Regions from separate parts of the Streptomyces sp. ITFR-16 genome, predicted to be linked through region 2. Evidence: riboswitches for the same ligand, from Rfam matches in the RefSeq annotation. Region 2 holds a riboswitch; each other region holds the start of a gene.
What was found. Region 2 has a riboswitch for cobalamin ahead of RLT58_RS11605 (ribonucleoside-diphosphate reductase subunit alpha). Riboswitches for the same ligand answer to the same signal wherever they lie in the genome.
Positions count from the first base shown of each region.

Region 1: it holds a riboswitch for cobalamin, as region 2 does, so the genes downstream of both, RLT58_RS34045 (prenyltransferase/squalene oxidase repeat-containing protein) here and RLT58_RS11605 (ribonucleoside-diphosphate reductase subunit alpha) in region 2, are expected to answer to the same signal.
Region 3: it holds a riboswitch for cobalamin, as region 2 does, so the genes downstream of both, RLT58_RS05260 (CoA-acylating methylmalonate-semialdehyde dehydrogenase) here and RLT58_RS11605 (ribonucleoside-diphosphate reductase subunit alpha) in region 2, are expected to answer to the same signal.
Region 4: it holds a riboswitch for cobalamin, as region 2 does, so the genes downstream of both, metE (5-methyltetrahydropteroyltriglutamate--homocysteine S-methyltransferase) here and RLT58_RS11605 (ribonucleoside-diphosphate reductase subunit alpha) in region 2, are expected to answer to the same signal.

Region 1 covers NZ_CP134609.1:7,690,118-7,697,189, forward strand. Annotated here, with positions in the region: gene RLT58_RS34030 (TetR/AcrR family transcriptional regulator) at 1-79, shown strand, start outside; gene RLT58_RS34035 (YhgE/Pip domain-containing protein) at 67-1,353, opposite strand; gene RLT58_RS34040 (prenyltransferase/squalene oxidase repeat-containing protein) at 1,592-3,004, opposite strand; cobalamin riboswitch at 3,127-3,204, opposite strand; cobalamin riboswitch at 3,303-3,431, shown strand; gene RLT58_RS34045 (prenyltransferase/squalene oxidase repeat-containing protein) at 3,638-6,313, shown strand; gene RLT58_RS34050 (hypothetical protein) at 6,310-7,072, shown strand, end outside.
Region 2 covers NZ_CP134609.1:2,645,876-2,652,947, forward strand. Annotated here, with positions in the region: gene mctP (monocarboxylate uptake permease MctP) at 1-780, shown strand, start outside; gene RLT58_RS11600 (GNAT family N-acetyltransferase) at 917-1,429, shown strand; cobalamin riboswitch at 1,482-1,619, shown strand; gene RLT58_RS11605 (ribonucleoside-diphosphate reductase subunit alpha) at 1,759-4,185, shown strand; gene RLT58_RS11610 (ribonucleotide-diphosphate reductase subunit beta) at 4,185-5,201, shown strand; gene RLT58_RS11615 (hypothetical protein) at 5,216-5,428, opposite strand; gene RLT58_RS11620 (GlxA family transcriptional regulator) at 5,510-6,484, shown strand; gene RLT58_RS11625 (glycoside hydrolase family 20 protein) at 6,577-7,072, shown strand, end outside.
Region 3 covers NZ_CP134609.1:1,152,818-1,159,889, reverse strand. Annotated here, with positions in the region: gene RLT58_RS05285 (phytoene desaturase family protein) at 1-971, shown strand, start outside; gene RLT58_RS05280 (dienelactone hydrolase family protein) at 1,081-1,818, opposite strand; gene RLT58_RS05275 (hypothetical protein) at 2,174-2,842, shown strand; gene RLT58_RS05270 (class F sortase) at 2,895-3,497, shown strand; gene cobF (precorrin-6A synthase (deacetylating)) at 3,586-4,377, opposite strand; cobalamin riboswitch at 4,558-4,737, shown strand; gene RLT58_RS05260 (CoA-acylating methylmalonate-semialdehyde dehydrogenase) at 4,967-6,466, shown strand; gene RLT58_RS05255 (acyl-CoA dehydrogenase family protein) at 6,472-7,072, shown strand, end outside.
Region 4 covers NZ_CP134609.1:7,700,593-7,707,664, forward strand. Annotated here, with positions in the region: gene RLT58_RS34065 (ECF transporter S component family protein) at 1-433, shown strand, start outside; gene metE (5-methyltetrahydropteroyltriglutamate--homocysteine S-methyltransferase) at 490-2,808, opposite strand; cobalamin riboswitch at 2,970-3,186, opposite strand; gene RLT58_RS34075 (3-hydroxybutyryl-CoA dehydrogenase) at 3,350-4,219, opposite strand; gene aceB (malate synthase A) at 4,216-5,808, opposite strand; gene aceA (isocitrate lyase) at 5,911-7,072, opposite strand, start outside.

The DNA.
Region 1 (7,072 bases), 5.0 Mb from region 2:
CGGGCACGCCGTCGACGTCGCCTTCGATCTGCTCGAACACGGGTGGGACGGCGGCCGGGCGCAGGGTCACCCCGGCTGAGGGACCAGCCGGTCCAGACCCTTGCGGTCGTAGTAGCGCGTCATCGCGAAGCCGAACACGAGCGCCGCCACGAAGCCGATCGCCACCATGATCCAGCCCCGGGTGAGCCCCGCGTCCGCCTGGGCGTCGAAGTACAGGATCGCCCTGACACCGGCGGCGAGCTGGCGCATGGGTTCGAAGGCGGCCAGGAACCGGTAGAACGACGGCACGGCCTCCAGCGGCACCGTGGCACCGGACGACGGCAGCGCCAGCGCGATGAACACGAACATGGCCACGAGCTGCCCGACGCTGCCGAACGCGGCGTTGATCGCCTGGACACCCAGACCGACCGCGAGGCACGCGCAGTACGAGAACAGCCACAGCTGCACCACATGGGGTGCGTCCATCCCCAGGACGGTGATGGTCGCCACCATGAGCGCCGTGGTGGTCAGCACCGTCAGTCCCGCGGTCATGACCATCTTCAGCAGCAGTGTCTGCGTCCGGTCGATCGGCAGGGTCGGGCGCCGGGTGTGCCAGGGGCCGATCTCGGTGTCCGCGTAGCCGAGGGAGGTGTCGACACCGGTGTGCACGATGTTGGCGCTCAGGAACCCGGCGAGCACCAGCAGCAGCGTGTAGTAGAAAGCGCTCAGCCCCAGACCGGTGTGTTCCCCGATCGGATGCCCCACCCGCGTGCTCACCGCCACCGGGTCGGTGAGGAGAAGACGCGTCGTGGCGTTCGCCCCGGCGGCCGTGGCCGACTTCGTCAGCTGCTTCCCGATCGACAGCGACGACTGCTGGGCGGCCTTCTGGGCGATCTGGGCCGCAAGGGAGGAACCGAGGCTGCCCGCGCCCGGGTTGGTCAGCACCGTCATCGTCGGCCGGACCGTCGCCCGGGCCGTCGTCAGCCGCCCCACCGACGCGGTGAAGTCGCCGGGGATCTCCAGCGCGCCGAACACCTTGCCCGCCGCCAGCTTCTGCTGCGCCTCCGCCCGGCTCACCCGGTGCCACCGCACCTGCTTGCCGGGGGTGGAGGCGACGACCGCCGCGCTGACCTGGGTGCCCAGGTTCTCCCGCTGGCCCGGCAGCGGAGCGCCGGTGTCCGCGTTCACCAGAGCGATCGGCAACTGGTCCAGGCTGCGGGCCGGCGTGAGGATGCCGCCCATGTAGAGCAGCGACAGCACCAGGGTGACCAGGATGCTGAGCAGGCCCGGAGCGAGCCAGATCTTCCACCGGCGCAGCACTCGGCCGGCGGAGGCCGGCGGGCCGGGGACGCGGGCGGGGATCTCGGTAGCCATACCACTCCACGGGCTCGTGACGGCGATGCGGTCGCTGAAGGGCCCACGGAAGCGGACGGTTCCCTCGTTCCCTGGGCTGCCGCAGGCACCGCCTGCGGACGCATCACGACCATAGAGCGAGCACGACGGAACGGAAGGTTACGACACTTTGACGGCAGGTCATGTCGTGGTGCGCACGCACCGCCCCGCGCGGCGGCCGGCCTCGCTGCGGGCCGGCCGCCGCACGGGAACGCCGAGGTCAGGCGCCCCAGCGCAGGGCGATCGTGTCGCCCGCGTTGATGACCTTGTTCCGGGCGGCGCCGGCGAAGGCCGAGCCGTCCACGCCGACCTTCCAGGTGTTCGACCCGCTGTTGGCCTTGCCGTTGAGGGCCGTGATCGTGCCGGTGCCCGAGGAGGGCGTCACCCCGCTGACACAGCCCGACGGGGTCGCCGCCGTCGTCGCCGCGTCGAGGACCGCGCCGAGCGTGGTCGTCGTCCCGGTCGGGGTGAAGGAGACGGAGCACACCTTCAGGCCGCCCGTGCCGTCGTCCACGGTGAGGGCCAGCTTGGTGGCGGTGCCGGGCGTGAACGCGGACTGCGCCACCCACTGCGGCGCGCCGCTGGTGGCGGGCGCCGGGGGAGTGGCGGTGAAGCCCCCTCCCGCGACCGCACGCAGCCCGTCGATGGAGGCGTAGGCGGACGGCGAGGTGTCGCTCGGCAGGTACTTGAATCCGCCGCCGGGGTTGAACTGCTGGGCGATCAGGAAGTCGACGGGGGTCTTGCCCGCCGAGGTCAGGAAGTCGCCCGTCTGCGGGTTGATGCCACAGGCGTTCAGGCCGGACACGGCCCAGCCGTTGGAGTCGGTGTTGACGCCGAACATGGCGTTGAACGCGCCGCTCGTGGGCACCAGTTTGCTCTTGAGGAACGCCTTGGCCTGCGTGATGTCGGTGTCCGTGTTCGGCACGCCGGAGACGCAGAGCGCCGCCATCGCGGCACCGGTCATGTCGATGTCGCTCGTGCTGCCGAGCTGGCCCGCGTCGCCCTCGGCCTTGCTGTAGTTCCAGCCGCCGTCGTTGTGCTGGTTGGCGCGGATGCGGGTGATCAGCGCGGAGCGCAGCGCCTGGGGTATGCGCTGCGCTCCGGCCTGGGTCTTCGCGCCGCCCAGGGCGAGCGCGGCGAAGACGGTGCCGTTGAAGTTGGCCGAAGGGCCGAAGTAGCCCGGCTCCGCCGTCTGCCAGTAGCCGTAGATGTCGCCGATCAGGTTGCGGGAGGCGGAGACCCGGGCCGGGTCGATGCCGGCCGCGTACGCGTTGAGGGTGGCGCGTTCGTAGTCGGTCACCACCGGTGTCGCCGAGGGCCAGCCCGCCGTGGCGAGCAGACCGCGGTAGACGGATCTCGCGTTCTTCGTGGCGTCGCCGCCCGGTGTGACGTCGACGGCCGCCGTACCGGCGGAGGCGAGCGCGCTGAACGCCCACTCGTTGGAGAGTCCCGCTCCGGCGTACGAACCGTCCGCCGCCTGAAGGGACTTGAGGTATGCGACACCGTTCGTCTTCGAGGTGGCGATCTGGGCCGGCGTGGCGGTCGCCGCGGCCGGCAGGACGCTCAGACAGAGCGCCCCGAGGGAGACGGTCGCCGTGAGGGCGAGACGGGTCGGGATGAGGGTACGGGGCATGGCCTGCTCCTGTGATGAGGGGCGCCGGCCGGGCCCCGCGTCCCGCCTCGAAGGCAGGGCAGCAGTGGCAGGGGCCGCCGCCCGAACGCGTGGACCGGCTTCCTGTGGTGCACCGCCGCCATGGGCATTCGGGCTCGGAGCGGTCCCCGCCGCTCCACACCGTTGCGCGTCAGCCCCGGCCTCTCACCGGGTTCCCCCATGTGGCAGCCCAGGACGCTACCCCAGGCCGTGCGGTCCTGCCAGCAGCCCCCGCGCCGCCCTCCGCGCGCTGCCACACGTCGTCTTGACGCCGTGTGCGGCACCGTGCTCCAATCCGCCTGATAAGCACGAGGTTCCAGGGGAAGCCGGTCGAAATCCGGCGCTGACCCGCAACCGTAGGCCCGGCATCCGCCGGGCGAGCCGGATTACCTGGGCCCTGATCTGCAGCGAGAAACGCCGTCGCGGACTACGGCGTGGTCGACAGCTCCACCCCGTGGTGACCTCTGGGGTGCGGGCGCCTCTGCCACGTTCCTGTCCTCGCGGCGCCAGGACGAGGGGGCCGCGGTGGGGACCGCAACGGCACAGCGAAGAGACCGACAGGCGGGGGCCCGTGCGTTCCTGGCCCTGATATCCGCGGCGTTCCTGCTGCTTGCCATGTGCGTGACACTCGTCACCGTCACCCCCGCCTCGGCCGACCCCCTCGGGGACTGCACGGCCAGCAGGGGCGCGATCGTCGCCGTCGACTTCGGTCCCTTCGGCGGCAAGGTCGAGCGCGGCTGCGACACGACACCGACGACCGGGTACGAACTCCTCCACGAGGCCGGGTTCACCACCGAGGGCACCCAGCACGACGGCCCCGCCTTCATCTGCCGTATCGGCCTCGGCTCCGGCACGCAGTACCCGACGACGGCCCAGGAATCCTGCGTCCTCACCCCGCCCGCCACCGCCTACTGGTCCTACTGGATCGCCTCGCCGGGCCAGAACAAGTGGACCTACAGCCAGTACGGGGCCATGGACCGCAAGCCCAAGGACGGCGATGTCGACGCCTGGGTGTTCGGCGGCACCGACATCGGCGGAACCACCGGCAAACCGGCCTTCACCCCGGACGAGGTGCGGGCCCAGGGCGGCACGGGGACCCCCGACCCCGGGAACACCCCCACCGTCGCGCCGGGGGCGATCGACCTCGCCGCCGCCTCGGCCTGGGTCGACAGCGCGCTCAAGGACGGCGAACGCGTTGTCGACGACGGCGCCGACACCCCCAACTACCTGCTGACCACCGAGGCGGCCTACGCACTCGCCGCCACCGGCGGCCACGGCGGTACCCTCGACAAGGTCACCGCCTTCCTCGCCGCCCACGCCGACGACTACGCCTACCCCTCGGGCGCGGGCCAGGCACCGGACGCGACCGCCGCCGCCCGCCTCGCCCTGGTGGCCGAGGCCACGGAGGGCGACCCGCGCCACTTCGGCGGCCACGACCTGATCGCCGGCCTCGTGGACAACGTCTGCACCACCGGCCCGACGACCTCCGGCTGCACCGCCCCGGGCGACTTCCGCAACGCCTCCTACGGCGACGGCCAGGCGCTCGCCGTCCTGGCCCTGCTCCGCGCCGACGCCGTCCCCCCGGCCGCGGCCGTCGAGCGGCTGACCCAGCTCCAGTGCGACGACGGCGGGGTCACCGGCATCCTGATCGGCCCCGACGAGTACTGCGACGGCGACCCCGCCACCACCGGTCTCGTGGCGCTCGCCCTGAAGGAGGCCGGCGGCCGGGACGCGGCCGTCGCCAAGGCCCGTACGTACCTGAAGAAGGCACAGAGCGAGAACGGTTCCTTCGCCGGCTACACCGGTTCCGCCACCGGCAGCGTCCACGCCACCGCGTACGCCGCCCAGGCGCTGCGCGCACTCGGCGACACCGCGCAGGCCGACGCGGCCGTCTCCTGGCTCTCGCGCGAGCAACTGGACGGCGGCGGCTTCGGCTTCGAGCAGGACGCCACCGACCCGGCGCTGTACGCGACCTCGCCCGCCGTCCTCGCCGGCGCCGGGACCGACCTCGTCCGCCTGACGGTGAAGGAGTCCGGGCCGACCGACCCGCCCACCACCGGGCCGCCCACGACGAAGCCGCCCACCACCGCCCCGACCCGCCCCGCCGGCGAAGGCCCCGACCTGAAGAAGGGCGTCGCCTACCTCACCAGCGCGGCCAACCTGAAGCAGGGGCAGTACTACGTCGCGGGGACCGGCTCGGGCCACGCGGACTTCGGCCTCACCATCGACGGTGCCTACGCGCTCGCGGCGACCGGCCTGAACAACGACAAGCTGCGCGGGATCGTCGACTTCCTCGACAAGGGCGGCAAGGACGGCGAAGGAAGAACCCTCCAGGACTGGACCGGGACCGGCACCGAGTACGCGCTCGGCGGGTCCATCGGCAAGGCCGCCCTGCTGGCCGAGGCCGTGGGCCGCGACCCCCGCGCCTTCGGCGGCAAGGACCTCGTCGCCGGACTCGATGCGGCCGTGTGCGCCGCGCCGAGCAAGGCGCCGGACCGCAGCTGCGCCGCCAAGGGCGCCTACACCTACGCCCCTTCCGTCTTCTCCCAGTCGCTGGCGGTCATGGCCCAGCTGAGAGCCGGTGAGAAGAAGGCGGCCCAGGACCCGATCGCGTACCTGGAGAGCCTCCAGCACGGCAGCGGTGCCTGGCCCAGCCTGATCCCCGCCACGGGCGACTCCGACGTCGACTCCACCGCCATCGCCGCGATGGCCCTGGACCTCGCCGGCGGCGAGAAGGCGGACCGGGCCGTCGACAAGGCGCTCGGCTGGATCGCGGGCAAGCAACTGCCCGACGGGGGCTTCCCCGGGGCAGCCGGTGACTCGGTCAACTCCGCCGCCCTCGCGGTCCAGGGGCTCTCCCTGGACGCCGAGCGCTACGACGCAGAGATCGCCAAGGCCCGTAAGTTCCTCGCCGGCCAGCAGAACGGCGACGGCGGGTTCAACGTGGCGAAGGAAGGCCAGCGCGGATCGGATCTGCGCGCCTCCACCCAGGCGGTGGGCGGGGCGACCGGCATCTCGTTCGGCACGCTGGAGCGCAGCCTCACCGGCACCGCACCCCAGCCCACCCCGAGCCCCGGCGCCTCCACCCCGCAGATCGTCACCCCCGACGACTCGACGGGCGGCACGGGCGGCATCGCCGACACCGGCACGGGCGGCTCCGGCGGAGGGGCACTGGCCTCGACCGGTGTGCAGGCCGTCGCCCTCGCCGGTTTCGCCGCCCTGCTCGTCGGCGCCGGATGGCGCGTGGTCGTCATGGGCCGTCGCCGGGCCGCCGCAGGGGAGCGGGCATGAGCATCCCGGCATGGCGCAGGGCCGTCCGAGCGGCGGCCGCCCTTCTGCTGTCCGCTGCCGCGCTGACGGCCAACGCCTCCTCGGCGGCGGCCGATCCGCAGCCGATGGGCCGGTGCACCACCACCTCCGGCGTCGTGCTCGCGGTCGACTTCAGCCACTGGGGCGGCCCCGTCTACCGCTCCTGCGGCACCACACCCACCACCGGGTACGAACTCCTCAACCAGGGCGGCTGGCGCACCACCGGCACCGGGCACGACGGCCCGGCGTTCATCTGCCGGATCGGCTACAGCGGCCACCGGGGCGGCAAGCAGTACCCCACCCCTCAGCAGGACGACTGCGTCCTGACGCCGCCCGCCTCCGCGTACTGGTCCTACTGGCACGCCGACCCGGGCGCCAATTCCTGGGAGTACAGCCAGCTCGGGGCCATGCTCTACCGCCCGAAGCCGGGCAGCGTCGACCTGTGGATCTTCGGCGGCACCGACATCGGCGGCACCGAGGGCCGGCCCACGCTCACCCCGGACCAGCTGCGCGCCCACAACACCCGGGCGCAGGGCAACGCGGGCAAGCCCGCCTCGACCGAGCGCGCCCCCGAGCTGCCACCGGGCACCGACACCGGCCCCCAGCCGTCCGAGCCGAAGAGACCGTCGCCCACCGAGCCGGCCTCCGCCAGGGCGAAGCCGTCCCCGAGCCCGTCGCCCAGCGCCTCCGACTCCCCGTCACCGAGTCCGTCCGGGACCGTCACGCCCAGCCCGGCCCCCA
Region 2 (7,072 bases):
GAGGTGATCCGGCGCAACACCACCATCCTGCCGCTGTACTCGCTGATGCTGGGCCTGCTCGCGCTGCTCGGCTTCATGGCGATCGCCGCCGGCGTCAAGGTGGACAACGGCCAGCTGGCCATCCCGCAGCTGTTCGAGAACATGTTCCCCGACTGGTTCGCGGGGGTGGCCTTCGCCGCCATCGGCATCGGCGCGCTGGTGCCGGCCGCGATCATGTCGATTGCCGCGGCGAACCTGTTCACCCGCAACATCTACAAGGACTTCCTGAAGCCCGACGCGACGCCCGCCCAGGAGACCAAGGTCTCCAAGCTGGTCTCGCTGCTGGTGAAGGTCGGCGCGCTCGCCTTCGTCCTCACCATGGACAAGACGGTCGCGATCAACTTCCAGCTGCTCGGCGGGATCTGGATCCTCCAGACGATGCCTGCCCTGGTCGGCGGCCTGTTCACCCGCTGGTTCCACCGCTGGGCGCTGCTCGCCGGCTGGGCGGTCGGCATGATCTACGGGACGGCCGCCGCCTACGGGGTCGCGAGCCCCACCCAGAAGCACTTCGGCGGGTCCTCCAAGGAGATCCCGGGCCTCGGCGAGATCGGCTACATCGGCCTGACGGCCTTCGTGCTGAACATCGTGGTCACCGTGGTCCTGACCTTCGTCCTGAACGCCGTGAAGGCGCCCGCCGGGGTCGACGAGACCGCTCCGGGCGACTACACCGCGGACGCGGGCGACCCGGGCGTGCAGACGGAGCTCCCGCCGGCCACGGCGGGTGCGCCGGGCGGCCACTGACGGCACCGCGACGGGCCGTCGCGCCCCCTCCGCACGCGCGGAGGGGGCGCGGCGGCCCGTCCGCGCGTCCAAGCGCTCGGAGTGCCGGCGCAAATCGCTTGCGGGCCCGGCCCGGGCGTGCGGCAGACTTCCGCCCATGGACATAACGATCCGGCCGGTCGAGCCCGCCGAGCACACGGTCCTCGGCGAGATCACCGCCGAGGCCTATCTCGGGGACGGCCTCCTCGACTTCGGCGCCGACGACCCGTATCTGGTGAAGCTGCGCGATGTCCCCCGCCGGGCCGCCGAGGCCGAGGTGCTGGTGGCGGCCGACACGCGGGGCCGCGTCCTGGGCGGGGTGACCTACGCCCCGCCGGGCAACCCCTGGTGCGACATCGCCGCGCCCGACGAAGCCGAATTCCGGATGCTGGCGGTCTCCCGCGAGGCCCGGGGAGCGGGAGCGGGTGAGGCGCTGGTACGGGCCTGTATCGAGCGCGCACGAGCCACCCCGGGCGTCACCGGGATCGTCCTGTCGACGCAGCCGGCGATGCACGGTGCCCATAGAATCTACGGGCGCCTCGGCTTCGTCCGGACCCCCGAGAGGGACTGGAATCCGATCGAGGACCTGAAGCTGCTGACGTACCGCCTGGAGCTCCGGCCCCTGGTGTGAGCGCGCACTGAGATCTCGTACGACACAACATGTGGGGGCTGCCGCATCCGGCGGCCCCCACATGTATGCTCGTGCTCGCTGTCGCCGCAGGGAAATCCGGTGCGAATCCGGAACTGTCCCGCAACGGTGTATTCGGTGTGCTTTTGTGCACCCGTCAGTCCGAGGACCTGCCGACAGCGCATCCGGCTCGACCGAACCGGATGCCCAGACGTCCGGGCCTCGCGGATGGGCCGGTGGACGCCGCACGGAGTGCTGCCCTGCCCGGGTCCCGCTCCGCCCGGCTGCCCCCGCTCCCCGCCGGCCCCGAGCCGAGCGAGGGAGAGCACCACGTGACCATCGCGCCAGCCGATCCGGTTTCAGCGGCCGAGTCCGAAGCAGCCGAGGCCGAAGCGGTCCGGTCCGCCGGACCCGCGAAGGACGGACCGGGCACCGCACTGCTGCGGACCCTGACCGACCTCACCGCCGATCTGCCCGACACCGACCCCGGACGCGTCGCCGCCGCAGCCCTGCGCGGCCGCAACGCCCGGTCGGACGAGGCCGAGCTGTGTTCGCTGGCCACCGAGGCCGCCGCGGGCCTGATCTCCGAGGACCCCGCGTACTCCCGGCTCGCCGCCCGTCTCCTCACCCGCACCATCGCGGACGAGGCGGCCGGGCAGGGCGCGACGTCGTTCTCCGCCTCGGTCGCCGTCGGACACCGTGAGGGCCTGATCGCGGACCGCACCGCCGCGTTCGTGACGCTCCACGCGCAGGCCCTGGACGCGCTGATCGGGCAGTCGCTCGCGGACGGCGCCGACGACCGCTTCGGCTACTTCGGCCTGCGCACCCTGCACAGCCGCTATCTGCTGCGCCACCCGCACACCCGCCAGGTCATCGAGACCCCGCAGCACTTCATGCTGCGGGTCGCCGCCGGGCTCGCGGAGGACGAATCCGAGCGCGCGCTCGGCGAGGTCGCCGCGCTGTACGGGCTGATGAGCCGGCTGGACTACCTGCCCTCCTCCCCCACGCTCTTCAACTCCGGCACCCGCCACCCGCAGATGTCCTCCTGCTATCTGCTGGACTCGCCGCTGGACGAGCTGGACTCGATCTACGACCGCTACCACCAGGTCGCGCGGCTCTCCAAGCACGCCGGCGGCATCGGCCTCTCGTACTCCCGCATCCGTGCCCGCGGTTCGCTGATCCGCGGCACCAACGGCCACTCCAACGGCATCGTGCCGTTCCTGAAGACGCTCGACGCCTCGGTCGCCGCCGTCAACCAGGGCGGCCGGCGCAAGGGCGCCGCCGCCGTCTACCTGGAGACGTGGCACGCGGACATCGAGGAGTTCCTCGAACTGCGCGACAACACGGGTGAGGACCAGCGGCGCACGCACAACCTCAACCTGGCGCACTGGATCCCGGACGAGTTCATGCGCCGGGTCGACGCGGACGGGACCTGGTCGCTGTTCTCCCCGGCCGACGTGCCCGAGCTGGTCGACCTGTGGGGCGACGCGTTCGACGCCGCCTACCGGGCCGCCGAGGCCAAGGGCCTCGCCCGCAAGACCATGCCGGCGCGTGAGCTCTACGGCCGGATGATGCGGACCCTCGCGCAGACCGGCCAGGGCTGGATGACGTTCAAGGACGCCTCCAACCGGACCGCGAACCAGACCGCCGAGCCGGGCCGCGTCGTGCACTCGTCCAACCTGTGCACGGAGATCCTGGAGGTCACCGACGACGGCGAGACGGCCGTCTGCAACCTCGGTTCGGTCAACCTCGGCGCGTTCGTCGCCGACGGCACGATCGACTGGGAGCGCCTGGACGCCACCGTCCGTACGGCCGTGACCTTCCTCGACCGCGTGGTGGACATCAACTTCTACCCGACCGAGCAGGCCGGCCGGTCCAACGCCCGCTGGCGGCCGGTGGGTCTGGGCGCGATGGGCCTCCAGGACGTCTTCTTCCAGCTGCGGCTGCCGTTCGACTCCCCCGAGGCCCGCGCGCTCTCCACGAAGATCTCCGAGCGCATCATGCTGGCCGCCTACGAGGCGTCCTGCGATCTCGCCGAGCGGTCGGGTCCCCTCCCCGCCTGGTCCGAGACGCGTGCCGCCCGGGGTGTGCTGCACCCCGACCACTACGCCACCGAGCTGAGCTGGCCGGAGCGCTGGGACGCCCTGCGCGCCCGGGTCGCGAAGACCGGGATGCGCAACTCGCTGCTGCTGGCCATCGCGCCGACGGCGACGATCGCCTCCATCGCGGGTGTGTACGAGTGCATCGAGCCGCAGGTCTCCAACCTCTTCAAGCGCGAGACGCTCAGCGGTGAGTTCCTCCAGGTCAACGGCTATCTGGTCGACGAGCTGAAGCGGCTCGGCGTATGGGACGCGCGGACCCGCGAGGCGCTGCGCGAGGCGAGCGGCTCGGTGCAGGGATTCGCCTGGATCCCCGAGGACGTGCGGGCGCTGTACCGCACGGCGTGGGAGATCCCGCAGCGCGGCCTGATCGACATGGCGGCGGCCCGTACGCCGTTCCTCGACCAGAGCCAGTCGCTCAACCTGTTCCTGGAGACGCCGACGATCGGCAAGCTCTCCTCGATGTACGCGTACGCCTGGAAGCAGGGGCTGAAGACGACGTACTACCTGCGCTCCCGCCCCGCGACCCGGATCGCGCGTGCCGCGTCCGGCCAGACGGCGGCCGCCGCCCCCATTCCCGTACAGCAGGCCGGCGCGCCCGACGCGGACGCGATCGCCTGCTCCCTCGAAAACCCCGAGTCCTGCGAGGCCTGCCAGTAATGAGCTCCAACGAAGACAAGAACCTGCTCGACCCGGGCTTCGAACTGACCCTGCGTCCCATGCGCTACCCGGACTTCTACGAGCGCTACCGGGACGCGATCAAGAACACCTGGCACGTGGAGGAGGTCGACCTCCACTCCGACGTGGCGGACCTCGCCAAGATGTCGCCCGCCGAACAGCACCTGATCGGGCGGCTGGTGGCGTTCTTCGCGACCGGTGACTCGATCGTCTCCAACAACCTCGTGCTGACGCTGTACAAGCACATCAACTCCCCCGAGGCGCGGCTGTACCTGTCGCGGCAGCTCTTCGAGGAGGCCGTGCACGTCCAGTTCTATCTGACGCTGCTGGACACCTACCTGCCCGACCCGGACGACCGGGCGGCCGCCTTCGACGCGGTCGAGGAGATCCCGTCGATCCGCGAGAAGGCGCAGTTCTGCTTCCGCTGGATGGACTCGGTCGAGAAGATCGACCGGCTGGAGACGAAGGCCGACCGCCGCCGCTTCCTGCTGAACCTGATCTGCTTCGCGGCGTGCATCGAGGGGCTGTTCTTCTACGGCGCCTTCGCGTACGTGTACTGGTTCCGCTCGCGCGGGCTGCTGCACGGCCTCGCCACGGGGACCAACTGGGTCTTCCGCGACGAGACCATGCACATGAACTTCGCGTTCGAGGTCGTGGACACCGTCCGCAAGGAGGAGCCCGACCTCTTCGACGACGCCCTCGAACAGCAGGTCACCGACATGCTGAAGGAGGCCGTCGAGGCGGAGCTTCAGTTCGGCCGCGACCTGTGCGGCGACGGGCTGCCCGGCATGAACACCGAGTCGATGCGCGCGTACCTGGAGTGCGTCGCCGACCAGCGGCTCACCCGGCTGGGCTTCCCCGCGGTGTACGGCTCCGAGAACCCGTTCTCGTTCATGGAGCTCCAGGGCGTCCAGGAGCTGACGAACTTCTTCGAGCGCCGCCCGTCCGCCTACCAGGTGGCCGTCGAGGGCACGGTCGGCTTCGACGACGAGTTCTAGACCGCCCGGACCGGCTAGATCCGCGCCCAGCTCCTGACGTACGGACGCCGTGCGGCCCCCACCGGCCGTGCGGCGTCCGCCGTTTCCGGCGGCTCGGCACTCCGGGCCCGTTCCGCCTCCCGGAGCAGGCGGTCGATGCGGCGTTCCCGGGCGGCGCCGACGAGCGCCGGCAGCAGCACGAGAGCGAAAACAGCGGAAATGCCCAGGTAGTTCATGAATGTGTTCATGGCTCTACTGTCGTCGCTTCCGGCCGGTCGCATCAGTGGCAGGACTGTCATAGAGCATCGAATTACTGCCACACTGGTGGCATGCTGAAGAATGTCGCCGCCCTTCTCCTCGACGAGGTCCACCCCTTCGAACTCGGCGTCCTGTGCGAGGTCTTCGGACTCGACCGCAGCGACGAGGGCCTGCCCGTGCACGATTTTGCCGTGGTCTCCGCCGAGGGCCCGCAGCTGCGGACCCACGCCGGTTTCACCATCAGCACGCCGTACGGCCTCGACCGGCTCGAAGAGGCCGATCTCATCGCCGTACCGGCCGGCAGCCACTTCATGGACCGGGAGTACCCCGAGGAGGTCCTGGACGCGCTGCGCCGGGCCGTCGACCGGGGCGCGCGGGTGCTCAGCGTCTGCTCGGGGGCGTACGTGCTGGGCGCGGCCGGCCTGCTGGACGGCCGGCGCTGCACCACGCACTGGCGCCACGCCGCGGAGCTGGCCCGCCGCTTCCCGAAGGCCAAGGTGGAGCCGGACGTGCTGTACGTGGACGAGGGCCCGGTCATCAGCTCGGCGGGGACGGCCGCGGGCATCGACGCATGCCTGCATCTGGTCCGCCAGGCGTACGGACCGGCCGCCGCCAACACCATCGCGCGCCGCATGGTGGTGCCCCCGCACCGCGACGGCGGGCAGGCGCAGTACATCCAGCGCCCGCTGCCGCGCACCCGCTGCGACACGGTCGGCGACACCCTCGCCTGGATGGAGCGCCACCTCGACCGCGAGATGACCGTCGAGCAGCTGGCCGCCCAGGCGCACATGTCGCCGCGCACCTTCGCCCGCCGCTTCCAGCAGGAGACGGGCACCACCCCGTACCGCTGGCTGCTGCGGCAGCGGGTGCTGCTGGCCCAGCATCTGCTGGAGACCTCCGATGAAACAATGGACACGATCGCCGGTCAGGCGGGCTTCGGCAATGCGGCGGCCCTGCGCCACCAGTTCGTACGCTCGTTGGGCACCACGCCGAACGCGTACCGCAGGACCTTCCGGGGCCCGTCCGATCTGACCGAAGTCGCCTGATCGGCCGGAGATCGGACATCGGATCATTCGTCCAACCGATTCCCGCGTCTGTCCATGGACCGGGCCGCCCCGCGCGCGTCAGGGTCACCGGCATGGACATCCGGACGGCACGACGAAGGATCATCGGGGCCGTGGTGGCCGCGCTCGCCGCCACCGCGCTGCCCCTGCAGAGCGCATCGGCCCGGGAGGCGCCGCCGGGACCGCCGCCCGAGGTGCTGCCCTCGCTGCGGCAGTGGCGGCCCGCCGAGGGCGAGTTCACGCTCACCGACCGGGCCAGGATCGTGCTGGACGGGGTACGGGAGCGGCGCACGGCGGCCGACGCGGCCCGGTTCGCGGGCGAACTGTCGGGCGGCGCCCCGGTGTCACGCGGCCGGGCCCGGGCCGGTGACATCGTGCTGCGCCAGGACGCCTCGCTGAAGGGCGCGCTGGGCGCGGAGGGCTACCGGCTGGAGGTCGGCGACCGGGTCACGGTCACCGCGGCGACCTCGGCGGGGGTCTTCTACGGCTCGCGCACGGTGCTCCAGCTGCTGAACGACGACGGGCGGGCCGCGCGCGGCTCGGCGACCGACGTGCCCGCGTACCGCGAGC
Region 3 (7,072 bases), 1.5 Mb from region 2:
CCATGCTCGGCCAGACCTACGGGTTTCCGGTGCCGGTCGGGGGCGCCGGCGCGCTCACGGCGGCCCTGGTGCGGCGGCTGGAGCGGCACGGCGGAGTGGTCCGCTGCGGGGAGCGCGTGACCGGGATCGTCGTACGGGGCGGGCGCGCCGTCGGCGTACGCACCGCGGGCGGTGAGTCCGTACCGGCGTCCCGGGCCGTCCTCGCCGATGTGTCCGCACCGGCGCTGTACGGCGAGCTGGTCGACGCGCGGTATCTCCCCGACCGGCTGTTGAAGGACCTGCGCGGGTTCCAGTGGGACTTCGCCACGTTCAAGACCGACTGGGCGCTGAGCGGGCCGGTGCCCTGGACCGCAGGCGAGGCGCGTTCGGCGGGAACCGTCCACCTCGCCGACGGGGTCGACGGGCTCACCCGCTTCGCCGCGCAGATCGCCACGGGCCGGGTGCCCGACCGCCCCTTCCTCCTCTTCGGGCAGATGACCACCGCGGACGCGAGCCGCTCACCCGCCGGCACCGAATCGGCCTGGGCCTACACCCACGTACCGCACCGGATCAAGGGAGACGCGGGCGAGGACGGGCTCACGGGGCGGTGGGACCGGCGGGAACAGGAGGCCATGGCCGATCGCATGGAGAACGAGGTCGAGCGCTGGGCCCCCGGATTCCGGTCCCGCATCGTCTCGCGCCGGCTGCTCGCACCGACCACCCTGGAGTCCCTGGACGCCAACCTGCTCGGCGGTGCGATCAACGGGGGAACCACGGCCGCCCACCAGCAGTTGGTGTTCCGCCCGGTGCCGGGCCTCGGCCGGCCCGAGACCCCGGTGAAGAGCCTCTACCTCGCCTCGGCCTCCGCCCACCCCGGCGGCGGGGTCCACGGGGCTCCCGGTGCCAACGCCGCGCGCGCCGCGCTGCGCGGCGCGCGCGGCTTCGGGCCGCACGCGCCGTGGGGGCGCCGGGCGGGACGGCGTACCGGCTGACGGCCGGAGCCGTCACCCGCGCGGCGGTCCGGGGGCAACGCCGCGCGCGCCCGCCGGCCGGACCGGGGCACGGGCCGCCGTCCGCGCGAGCGCGTCCGTGTCCCCCGGGTCATCCCCCCAGGTCCTCCGTCACGGGCAGGCACTCGGCGAGCAGGTCGACGACGTCGCGCCAGGCTCGCCGCGCGTGCTGGGGGTGGTAGCCGACGCCGGGGACCGTGGGGTGGTCGACCGGCGGGTGGTGGAAGGCGTGCAGGGCGCCGCCGTAGACCGTGAGGCGCCAGTCGACGCCCGCATCCTGCATCTCGGCGGTGAACGCGCTCCGTTGCGCGGGCGGCATGATCGGGTCTTCCGACCCGACCCCGGCCCACACCGGGCAGCGGATGCGCGCCGACTCGCCCGGTCGGCCCGTGGTGGTGGCGTTGACGGTGCCGATCGCGCGCAAGTCGACGCCGTCGCGCCCGAGTTCCAGTGCGATGGCGCCCCCGGTGCCGTAGCCGACGGCGGCGATCCGGTCGGGGTCGGTGCGCGGTTCGGTGCGCAGCACGTCGAGTGCCGCGTGGCCGATGCCCCGCATCCGGTCGGGGTCGGCGAGCAGCGGCAGGCAACGGGCCAGCATTTCTTCGGGGTTGCCCACATAGCGCCCGCCGTGAAGGTCGAAGGCCAGCGCCACATATCCCAGTTCGGCGAGAGCGTCGGCCCGGCGGCGCTCGACATCGCCGAGTCCCATGCCCTCGGGTCCGAGCAGCACCGCGGCCCGGCGGTCGGCACCGGCAGGGAGCGCGAGGTGCCCGACCATCGTCAAACCGTCGGCCGGGTACTCGACCGTGCGTGTCGTGATCGTCGTCATGAGTCCGGACTGTAGTGAGCGTCGGGCCCGGTCCGGCCGGTGTTCCGCCGCCGGCGAACCGAAGCGGACGCGGCGCCTTCGGGGCGGCGCCCCAGGCGCCCCAGGCACCCAGGCGTCCCGGGCACCCGCCCCCGCGCCCTGAGCTGACGCCCGCTCAAGGCTCCGCGCCCTGTCCTGTCCTGCCCTGTCCTGTCCTACCTCTGTTGGAGTGCCCCTTTACGGGGTGCTATCGGCTACTCAGGGTACTTGCGCGACGTTTTCAGAGTGTTACGCGATCTTTATTTGCCGATTCATGGCATCTCTTAGGCGTTCGCCTGATTCGTACGACAATCATCCCGGCTTGAAGGAGTTCGTCATGCGCATTTCCGCTACCGTCCGTTCCCGCAGTGTCCGCGCAGGTGCCGCCGTGGCCGCCGCGGTAGCCGTCGCCGGAGCCACCCTGGCCGGCGCGTCCACCGCCTACGCCGCCCCCGGCGACAGCGGCGACATCGACATCCGCTCGGTCGGCTGGAACTCTCGCGGTGGTGACGGCGTCGAGGTCTGCAAGTTCGTCCTCTCCGCCAGCAACTTCGAGTCGTTCCCGGCCGTGCCCTGGACGATCACCGCGCAGCCTCCGACCGTCCCCCCGGGCGACACCCTCCAGAGCACGCTGCCGCTCGTGAACGGCTCGGCGCGCAGCCAGGAGTACCTGCTCCCCGAGGGCACGTACCAGCTGGTGTGGATCGTCCCGGCGGGCCCGAAGCAGAAGAGCTTCCGCGTCGACTGCTCGAAGCCCGCCAACGGTGCGGGCGGCTCGCAGAACGGCGGCCGTGACTCGTCCGCTTCGGGTGCCGAGTCCGGTTACAGCCGTCCGTCGGGTGCGGTGCCCGCCGGCGGCGGCGGTGTGCCGGACCTGGACAGCGTCAGCTCCGAGAACGACTCGAACGTCGGCGCCACCGCCGCGCTGGCCGCCGGAGCGGCCGGGGCCGCAGGGCTGATCATGGTTCGCCGAGCCGCACGCCGCCGTGCCCGCAACGAGGCATAACGGCCGCAGCAGACGGCGGCGGCGGGGGCCGAGCCGCGCATGTCGCCTCACGATGACGCTGGGCGTGCTCTCCGCGCTGGTGAGCGGCATCGTGTGGGCGAGCTCGGACTCGCCCGCCGCCCGCGGCGGTGACGCCGCGGGCGGCGGCGACCAGCCGGCCCGGCAGGTGGCTCCGCACGCACCCCTGTCCCGCTCCCGCCCGGTGAAGATCACCGTGCCCGCCATCTTCATCGAGGCCCCGGTCACCGGTCTGGGGCTCGACAAGAAGGGCCATCTCGGCGCCCCACCGCTGAGCAGGCCGAAGCTGGTGGGCTGGTACCAGGACGGCCCCTCGCCCGGTGAGGCGGGGACCTCCCTCATCGTCGGCCACCGCGACACCGAGACGGGACCGGCGATCTTCCTCAACCTCAACGCGCTGCACCGAGGTGACACGGTGAAGGTCGCCCGGGCCGACCGGGTCACCGCCGTCTTCGTCGTCGACGAGGTCAAGACCTACACGAAGGACAAGTTCCCGGACGACAAGGTGTACGGGACCACCCGCCGTCCGGAACTCAGGCTCATGACGTGCGGCGGGCGCTTCAACAAGAAGAACGGCTACTCGGCCAATGTCGTCGTCTTCGCCCATCTGACGTCCCTGAAGAAGCAGACGGTCTGAGCCGTCAACGGTATGGAGCGGCCGGTGCCCCGAGCGGGCACCGGCCGCCCGCGTGTCCACCGGGACGGGGAGAAGGGCGTGGGGCCTGTCAGGCGTCCGGGCCTTCGGGGCGCCGCCGCAGCAGGTAGGTGTCCATGATCCAGCCGTGTTCGGCGCGGGCCTCGGCGCGTGTGTGCCGGATGCGGTCGGCGACCTCGTCGAGGGGGCCGGCGATCAGGATTTCGTCCGGCGTGCCGAGGTAGGCGCCCCAGTGGATCCAGACGCCGCTGCCCGCCAACTGCCCGAAGGACTCGTGGGCGTCGAGCATGACGACGATGTCGGAGTCGTCGGGCGGAAGGCCCTCGGCGAGGCGTCGCCCCGGGGTGATGTGGACGGGGCGGCCGACCCGGTTGAGGGTGATGCGGTGGCGGGCGGCGAGGGCGGAGACGCTGCTGATGCCGGGGACCACCTCGCAGGTGAAGTCCACCTCCCCGCGGGCCCCGATGTCCTCCAGGATGCCGAGCGTACTGTCGTACAGCGACGGGTCGCCCCACACCAGGAACGCCCCGCACTGTCCGGGCGCCAACTCCTCGCGGATCAGCCGGGCGCAGAGGTCGGCGCGGCGCCGGCGCCAGTCGCGCACGGCGTCGGTGTATCCCGCGTCCGATGCCTGGCGGCGGTCGCGCCAGGGGTCCTCGGCCTCGACGACGCGGTACGGCCCCGGGAGATGCTCATCGAGCACGTCCCGCCGCAACCGGGTGAGGGCGGATTTCTCCCGGCCCTTGCCGAGTACGAAGAAGACATCGGCCCTGCGCATGGCGCGCACGGCGCCGAGCGTGAGGTGGTCGGGGTCGCCGGCGCCGATCCCGATGACGAGGAGATGCCGGGCGGCGGTACTCATGCGCTGCTCCCGGTGGCCGTCCGCAGGGCGCGGTGCGGATCCGGGGCGAGCGGGTCCGCTTCGGGGCGGATGCGCATGCGTACACGGCCTTTCCGGTCCGGCGCCGGGTGGGCCGCGCGGGGCGGGGCCCCGGCTGCCACGCGTCGCGAGTGGCGGGGTGGACTTAGTAGGACGTCCAACTATATCTTCGGGGGACAAGGTCCGCGGTGCAGGGAAGCCGGTGTGAATCCGGCACGGTCCCGCCACTGTGACCGGGGAGTGTGCTGCCATCCACACGCCACTGGCGAGGTACTGCCGGGAAGGCGGGCGGCGCGCGGAGATCCGGGAGTCAGGATACCGGCCGCGGACGGTTCCGTGTTTTCCACGAGGATGGAGACGACACGCATGGCACCGGTCCGTACGCACACACACGACCCTGGTGATCCGGCGGGGCGCGCGCACATCCCTGCGCGCCCGTAGACCTCCGAGGCCCTCCGGCCCCACTGTCCGCTGTCCCACGGCATTCCCCGGCACCGCGCCCGCCTCTCTGCGCGCGGGCCGGCGGCTCGCCGTGCCGTCCCCGGATCCCACCTGACGAGAGCAGGCACCCATGGTCCGTGAACTCACCCATTTCATCGGCGGGAAGCACACCGCCGGTACGTCCGGTCTCTTCGGCGACATCCACGACCCCAACACCGGTTCCGTACAGGCGCGTGTGCCGCTCGCGGGCCGCGCCGACGCCGGGACGGCCGTCGCCGACGCCGTCACCGCCCAGCGGGAGTGGGGGCAGTGGAACCCCCAGCGGCGCGCCCGCGTCCTGCTGCGCTTCCTCCAACTCGTCGACGCGGAACGCGAATCCCTGGCGCGCCTGCTGTCGTCGGAGCACGGCAAGACCGTCGCCGACGCGCACGGGGACATCCAACGCGGCCTGGAAGTCGTCGAGTTCGCCGCCGGGATTCCCCATCTGCTCAAGGGGGAGTTCACGGACAACGCCGGCACCGGCATCGACGTGCACTCGCTGCGCTCCCCGATCGGTGTGGTCGCCGGGATCACCCCCTTCAACTTCCCCGCGATGATCCCGCTCTGGAAGGCGGCACCCGCTCTCGCCTGCGGAAACGCCTTCATCCTCAAGCCGTCGGAGCGCGACCCGTCCGTCCCGCTGCGGCTGGCCGAACTCTTCCTGGAAGCCGGTCTGCCGCCCGGCGTGCTGAACGTCGTCAACGGCGGCAAGGAAGCGGTCGACACACTCCTGGAGGACCCGAGGGTGGGCGCGCTCGGTTTCGTCGGCTCCACCCCCGTCGCCGCGCACCTCTATGCCACCGCCGCCGCCCACGGCAAGCGCGCCCAGTGCTTCGGCGGCGCCAAGAACCACATGATCGTGATGCCGGACGCCGACCTCGACCAGGCCGCCGACGCCCTGATCGGCGCCGGATACGGCTCCGCCGGCGAGCGCTGCATGGCGATCTCCGTCGCCGTCCCCGTCGGGGAGGAGACCGCCGACCGGCTCGTCGCCGCGCTCAAGGAGCGCATCGCCACCCTCCGGATCGGCCGCTCCGACGACCCGGACGCCGACTTCGGGCCCCTGGTGAGCCGGGACGCCGTCGAGCGGGTCCGGCGGTATGTGGACATCGGCGTCACCGAGGGCGCCGAACTCGTCGTGGACGGGCGGGACTTCACCCTCCCTGGGCACGAGGACGGCTTCTTCGCCGGGGCGACCCTCTTCGACCGCGTCACCTCGCGGATGCGGATCTACCGCGAGGAGATCTTCGGCCCCGTCCTGTGCGTCGTCCGGGCCGCCGGCTACGAGGAGGCGCTGCGGCTGCCCAGCGAGCACCCGTACGGAAACGGGGTCGCGATCTTCACCCGGGACGGCGACACCGCCCGCGACTTCACCCGCCGGGTGGACACCGGCATGGTCGGCGTCAACGTCCCGATCCCGGTCCCCGTCGCCTATCACACCTTCGGCGGCTGGAAGCAGTCCGGATTCGGCGACCTGAACCAGCACGGCCCGGACGCCATCCGCTTCTACACCCGCACCAAGACCGTCACCTCGCGCTGGCCCTCGGGCGCCAGGGAAGGCGCGAGCTTCACCCTGCCCACCATGGGATGAGCGCCATGACTCTCACCTCCCTCACCGAGGACCAGCAGGCCCTGGTGGAGACCACCCTCGACTTCGCCCAGGACCACCTGGCACCCCATGCCGTCCGGTGGGACCGCGACAAACACTTCCCGCTCGACGTGCTGCGCAAGGCCGCCGGGCTCGGACTCGGCGGCGTCTACGTACGGGAGGAGTCCGGCGGCAGCGGACTCTCCCGCGCCGACGGTGTCCTCGTCTTCGAGGCCCTGGCCTCCGGCTGCCCCTCCATCGCCGGCTATCTCTCCATCCACAACATGGTCGCCTGGATGCTCGACACCTACGGCGGCGCGGACCAGCGCGCACGGTGGCTGCCCCGGCTGTGCGCCATGGACGACCTCGCCAGCTACTGCCTCACCGAACCGGGCGCCGGCTCGGACGCGGCCGCGATCAGCACCCGCGCCGTCCGCGACGGCGACACCTATGTCCTGACCGGCGTGAAGCAGTTCATCTCCGGGGCGGGCGCCTCCCAGCTCTACCTGGTCATGGCGCGCACCGGGGGAGCGGGCCCCGACGGGATCTCCGCGTTCCTCGTGGACCGGGACGACCCCGGGCTCTCGTTCGGCCCGAACGAGGCGAAGA
Region 4 (7,072 bases), 5.1 Mb from region 2:
GGGCGGGGTCGGGCCGTGGATGCCGTACCAGATGTTCGGCTGTGCCTTCGTGGGCATGCTCGCCGGGTTCCTGCCCCGGGCCACCGGCCGCCGCGAGGTCCTGATGCTCGCCGCGTACGGATCGGTCTCCGGCTACCTCTTCGGCTTCCTGCTCAATCTGTCCTTCTGGCCCTTCTCCCTCGACCCGAACAGCTCCATCGCCTATCTGCCCGGACTGCCGTTCACCGAGCAGTGGCACCGCTATCTCGCCTTCGACCTCGCCACCTCGCTCGGCTGGGACACCGGGCGGGCCGTCACCAACTTCGTCTGCATCGTGCTGGCGGGCCCCGCCGTGCTCACCACCTTCCGCCGCGCCGCCCGCCGCGCCCGCTTCCGGGCCCCGGTGCGCTTCACTCCTTCGGGACCCGCGGACGCCGACGGCCGGGACGCCTGAGCGCCGCTCAGGCACAGGCGCCCCGGCCGGCCGGTCACTGCCCGGTCACCTCCCGGTCAGGAGGACGGGAGTTCGGCGCGCACGGTACGGGCCGCGGTGACCAGGTTCTCCAGCGACGCCCTGGTCTCGGGCCAGCCGCGGGTCTTCAGGCCGCAGTCGGGGTTGACCCACAGGCGCTCGGCGGGGATGGCCTTCAGCCCCTTGCGGAGCAGGGCAGCGGCCTCGTCCGCGCCGGGCACGCGCGGCGAGTGGATGTCGTACACGCCGGGACCGGCCTCGCGCGGGTAGCCGTGGGCGGCGAGCTCGCGGGCGACCTGCATGTGGGAGCGGGCGGCCTCCAGGCTGATGACATCGGCGTCGAGGTCGTCGATGGCCTGGACGATGTCGCCGAACTCCGCGTAGCACATGTGGGTGTGGATCTGGGTGTCCGGCCGCACCCCGCTGGTGGTGAGGCGGAAGGACTCGGTGGCCCAGTCCAGGTAGGCCGCGTGGTCGGCGGCGCGCAGCGGCAGGGTCTCGCGCAGCGCCGGCTCGTCGACCTGGATCACCGAGGTGCCGTTCGCCTCCAGGTCGTCGACCTCGTCCCGCAGGGCGAGCGCGACCTGCCGGGCGGTGTCGCCGAGCGGCTGGTCGTCGCGGACGAAGGACCAGGCGAGCATGGTGACGGGCCCGGTGAGCATGCCCTTGACCGGACGGTCGGTCAGCGACTGCGCGTACGAGGTCCAGCGCACCGTCATCGGCTCGGGGCGGGAGATGTCGCCCGCCAGCACCGGCGGGCGGACGTAGCGGGTGCCGTACGACTGGACCCAGCCGTGCTGGGTGGCGAGGTAGCCGGTGAGCTGCTCGGCGAAGTACTGCACCATGTCGTTGCGCTCGGGCTCGCCGTGCACCAGGACGTCGATGCCGGTCTTCTCCTGGAACGAGATGACCTCGCCGATCTCGGCCTTGATCCGCTCCTCGTAACCGGCTGTGCCGATCCGGCCGGCCCGCAGGTCGGCGCGGGCGGTGCGCAGTTCACCGGTCTGCGGGAAGGAGCCGATGGTGGTCGTCGGCAGCACCGGCAGCCGCAGGTGCGCCCGCTGGGCGGCGGCGCGCTCGCTGTACGGCTGGGAACGCCGGCCGTCCGCGTCGGTGATCGCGGCGGCACGGGCGCGCACGGCAGGGTCGCGGGTGATCGGGGAGTGGGCGCGGGAGGCGAGGTCGGCGCGGTTGGCGGCGATCTCGGCGGTCACCGCGCCGGTGCCCTGGGCCAGCCCCCTGGCCAGCGTGACGACCTCGGCGGTCTTCTGCCTGGCGAAGGCCAGCCAGCGAAGGATCTGCGGGTCGATGTCCTTCTCGGGCGCGGTGTCCAGCGGGACGTGCAGCAGGGAGCAGGAGGCGGCCACATCGACCCGGTCGGCGAGGCCGAGGAGTGTCGCGAGCGTCGCCAGGGACTTCTCGTAGTCGTTGATCCAGATGTTGCGGCCGTTGACCACACCGGCGACGAGCCGCTTGCCGGGCAGTCCGCCGACGGCGGCGAGGTCGTCCAGGTTGGCGGCCGCCTCGTCGGTGAAGTCCAGCGCCAGGCCCTCGACCGGGGCCTTCGCCAGGACGGGCAGCGCCTCCCCGAGCCGGTCGAAGTAGGAGGCGACGAGCAGCTTGGGACGGTCGGTCAGCGCGCCGAGGTCACGGTAGGTGCGGGCGGCGGCGTTCAGCTCGGCCGGCGTCCGGTCCTGGACCAGGGCGGGCTCGTCGAGCTGTACCCACTCCGCGCCGGCGGCCCGCAGATCGGCGAGCACCTCCGCGTAGACCGGCAGCAGCCGGTCGAGCAGGGTGAGCGGTTCGAAGTCGGCGGCCACCCCGGGGGCGGGCTTGGCCAGCAGCAGATACGTGACAGGGCCGACGAGCACCGGGCGGGCGGTGTGGCCGAGCGCGAGGGCTTCCCTCAGCTCGGTGACCTGCCTGGCGGAGTCGGCGGTGAAGACGGTGTCCGGGCCGAGTTCGGGGACGAGGTAGTGGTAGTTGGTGTCGAACCACTTGGTCATCTCCAGCGGAGCCACGTCCTGGGTCCCGCGGGCCATCGCGAAGTACCCGTCGAGCGCGTCGGAGGCGACGGCCTCGCGGTGCCGGGGCGGGATCGCACCGACCATGACGCTGGTGTCCAGGACGTGGTCGTAGTACGAGAAGTCACCGGTGGGCACCTCGTGGACACCGGCGTCGGCCAGCTGCCGCCAGTGGGAGCGGCGCAGACCGGCCGCCGTCTCCCGGAGGGCGTCGGCGGTGACCCGGCCCTTCCAGTAGCCCTCGATGGCCTTCTTCAGTTCCCGGTTCGGACCCTGGCGGGGGTAGCCGTACACGGTGGCTCGTGCTGCCGCGGCTGCGGGCTTCGCTGTCACGGAAATCTCCTTCGCGAGATGACTCCTGAACATCCCGGGACGGGACGCGGACGCGAAGGGATGACGAACCGGACGGATTCCGGCACCCGTACGGTGCGGTCTCTCCGTCTGATGTGTACGCCGACCCGCCCACGAGGTCACCGGGATATCCGCACACGAATGGTCGTGTGCGGGCAACGGGCAGGTCTTCGGACTCGCGGGCACGTCTGCCGGGGCAGACTCCTACTGGCCGTCGCTTCCCGGATCCGGGCGGATCCAGTGCTGATGACGGCGGTCGTTCCCACTCACCGCTGCGGGGCAGTCCCGGATTCCCACCGGGTTCCCTCTTACGACGCTCCTGCCTGGCGGACAGGGCGAACCAGCTGCACGGACCACCCTAGAGGGTGTGCCACCCCCGCCACGCCACTGTTCACATTCCGGAACATGGAATGAGACGCCGGGGGCCGGGCACGCCGAGGGGGCGTACGACGGATCCCTTGCCGCCGTACGCCCCTCTCCACAGCACCGCGGGCCCCTCGGCCCGGCGGTGGACCCGGGCCCCTCAGCCCCGGTCGTACAGGTGGAACCCCCGGCCGCTCTTGCGGCCCAGCAGCCCCGCCTCCACCATGCGCTGGAGCAGCGGCGGCGGGGCGTACAGGGGTTCCTTGAATTCGTCGTAGAGGGATGCGGCGATGGAGGCGACCGTGTCCAGGCCGATCAGATCGGCGAGCTTCAGCGGTCCCATCGGGTGCGCGCAGCCCAGCTCCATGCCCGCGTCCACATCGGCGGCCGTGGCGAACCCCGACTCCGCCATCCGGATCGCGGCGAGGAGGTAGGGGATGAGCAGGGCGTTGACGACGAACCCCGCCCGGTCCTGAGACCGGACGACCGTCTTGCCGAGGGTGTGCTCGGCGAAGTGCCGTACGGAGGCGATGACCTCCCCGGAGGTGTGCAGCGAGGAGACCACCTCCACCAGGGGCAGGACGGGGGCCGGGTTGAAGAAGTGCAGTCCCAGCACGCGGTCGGCGCGCCCGGTGGCCATGCCCAGCCGCATCACGGGGATGGAGGAGGTGTTGGTGGCGAGCACGGCCCCGGGGTCCTCGACGATCTTGTCGAGGGCCGCGAAGATCTCCGTCTTCACCTCGGTGTTCTCCACGACGGCCTCGACGACGAGCTGACGGTCGGCCAGGTCGTCCAGGCTGCCGGTGAAGATCATCCGGGCGAGGGCGTCCTCGGCGCTCACCCGGTCCAGCTTGCCCCGCCGCACCGCGCGTCCGAGGGAGACGGCCACACGTTCGCGGGCGGCCCGGGCGGCGGTGGCATCCGCCTCGCACACGACGGTGTCCAGGCCGGCGCGGGCACACACCTCGGCGATCCCGGCACCCATCTGCCCGCCGCCCACCACTCCGATGCGTCGGATGTCGCCGTTCATGACTGTCCTTCCGGGCGGTGCACGAGATGACGGGTGTAGGCGTCCGCAGTGAAGAAGTCCGGCAGTTCCCGGGCCAGGGCGGTCCGTTCGAAGAGCGCGCGGATCTCGTCGAGAGGAGCCCACGGGTACTCCGCGCCCAGGGCGGCGAGCTCGTCCTCCAGCAGCTCCGTCACCGTCCCTCGCTCGATGACCCGGTGGCGCAGCCACTGCCAGATCTGGACGCGGGCAATCTCGGCCGTGGCGGCGTCCTCCATCACCCCGTACAGCGCGACCGCACCCTGACCGCGCAGCCAGGCGGCGAAGTAGCGCACGGCCACCGCGACATTGGTCCGCACCCCTTCCGGCGTGGGCGGCGCGCTGACGCGCCGGACCGAGATGAGCTGAGCCGCCGTCACCTCGACGTCGCTCCGGGTGCGTTCGATCTGGTGCGGCCGCGATCCGAGCACCCCGTCGAAGACCTCGCGGCAGACCGGGACGAGTCCGGGGTGGGCGACCCACGAGCCGTCGAAGCCGTCCTCGGCCTCGCGCTCCTTGTCCAGACGCACCGCGGCGAGCGTGGCCCGGTGGGCCTCCGGGTCCTCGCCCGGCACCTGGGCGGCCATGCCGCCGATGGCGTGCGCGCCCCGCCGGTGGCAGGTGCGCACGAGCAGCTCGGTGCAGGCGCGCATGAAGGGGGCGGTCATGGTGACCTGGCCCCGGTCGGGCAGCAGGAAGTCCGTGCGGTGGCCGAAGGTCTTGATGAGGCTGAAGAGGTAGTCCCAGCGGCCCGCGTTGAGCCCGGCGCTGTGCTCGCGCAGCTCGTAGAGGATCTCCTCCATCGCGACGGCGGCCGTGACGGTCTCGATCAGGACGGTGGCGCGGACGGTGCCGCGCGGGATGCCGAGGAGTTCCTGCGCGAGGACGAACACGTCGTTCCACAGCCGCGCCTCGTCGCGGTTCTCCAGCTTGGGCAGGTAGAAGTACGGACCCCGGCCCGCGTCGATCTGCCGCTGTGCGCAGTGGAAGAAGTAGAGCCCGAAGTCGACGAGGGCCGCCGGGGCGGGACGTCCGCCGATGTGCAGATGCTCTTCGAGCAGATGCCAGCCGCGCGGACGGACGACGACGGTCGCGGTCCGCTCGTCCAGCCGGTACCGCCTGCCCCCGGCGGTGGTGAAGTCGAGCCTGCGCTCGGCGGCGTCCAGCAGGGTCAGCTGGCCGCCGACGATGTTGTCCCAGGTGGGCGCGGTCGCGTCCTCGAAGTCGGCCATCCACACCTGCGCGCCCGAGTTGAGCGCGTCGACGGCCGTCCGGCGCTCCGGCGGCGCGGTGATCTCCACCCGCCGGTCGGTCAGCCCGGGCGCGGGTGGCGCCACCCGCCAGGAGTCGTCCGCGCGGATGCCCGCGGAGACGAGGGAGAAGTCGAACGGCGAGCCGGAGGCCAGCCGGGCCGCCACCCGGCGGCGCTCCTTCAGGACGGCCGGGCGGCGGTCCGCGAAGGCGTCGACGAGTCGGGCGACGAACTCCAGGGCGGCGGGCGTGAGGATCTCGTCGTGGCGGTCACCCGGAGCGCCGAGGACCTGAGCGGGAGCGGTCGGAGCGGAGAGAGGCATGCGGGTCTCCTCGGCATGCGCGGCCGGGCGCCGGAGCACGATGGGGCCGGGCGCCCGGCCTGGACGCTGGGGCGGTGGAAAGGGGGTGAGGGACGCTTGGGGCTAGTGGAACTGCTGTTCCTCGGTCGACCCGGTCAGCGCGGTCGTCGAGGAGGCCGGGTTGACGGCGGTGGAGATCTGGTCGAAGTAGCCGGTGCCGACCTCGCGCTGGTGCCTGACCGCGGTGAACCCGTCCTTCTGGGCGGCGAACTCCCGCTCCTGGAGGTCGACATACGCGGTCATGCCGTGCTCGGCGTAGCCGTGCGCCAGGTCGAACATGCCGTGGTTGAGCGAGTGGAAGCCGGCCAGGGTGATGAACTGGAAGCGGTAGCCCATCGCGCCCAGCTCGCGCTGGAACTTCGCGATCTGGTCGTCGTCCAGCGCCGCCTTCCAGTTGAAGGAGGGCGAGCAGTTGTACGCGAGCATCTGGTCCGGGTGCTCGGCGTGGATCGCCTCGGCGAACTCGCGCGCCTGGGCGAGGTCCGGGGTGCCGGTCTCCACCCAGATCAGGTCGGCGTACGGGGCGTAGGCGAGGCCGCGCGCGATGACGGGCGCCATGCCGTTCTCGACCCGGTAGAAGCCCTCGGCGGTCCGCTCGCCGGTGACGAACCGCGCGTCGCGCTCGTCGACGTCGCTGGTCAGCAGGTTCGCGGCGAGAGCGTCGGTGCGGGCCACCACGAGCGTGGGCACATCGGCGATGTCGGCGGCGAGGCGGGCGGCGTTCAGGGTGCGGATGTGCTGGGCGGTGGGCACGAGGACCTTGCCGCCGAGGTGGCCGCACTTCTTCTCGGAGGCGAGCTGGTCCTCGTAGTGGATGCCGGCCGCACCCGCGGCGATCATCGCCTTGGTCAGCTCGAAGGCGTTGAGCGGTCCGCCGAAGCCTGCCTCGGCGTCCGCGACGATCGGCGCCAGCCAGTCGGTGGTGTCGCTCCCGCCCTCGGCGGTGGCGATCTGGTCGGCGCGCAGCAGGGCGTTGTTGATACGGCGGACCACCTGGGGCACCGAGTTGACCGGGTAGAGCGACTGGTCGGGATAGGTGTGCCCGGACTGGTTCGCGTCGGCGGCCACCTGCCATCCGGACAGGTAGATCGCCTGCAGCCCCGCCTTCACCTGCTGCACCGCCTGGCCACCGGTCAGGGCGCCGAGCGCGTGGATGTAGTCCTGCTCGTGCAGCCGGCGCCACAGCCGCTCGGCGCCTCGGCGGGCCAGGGTGTGCTCCTCCCGG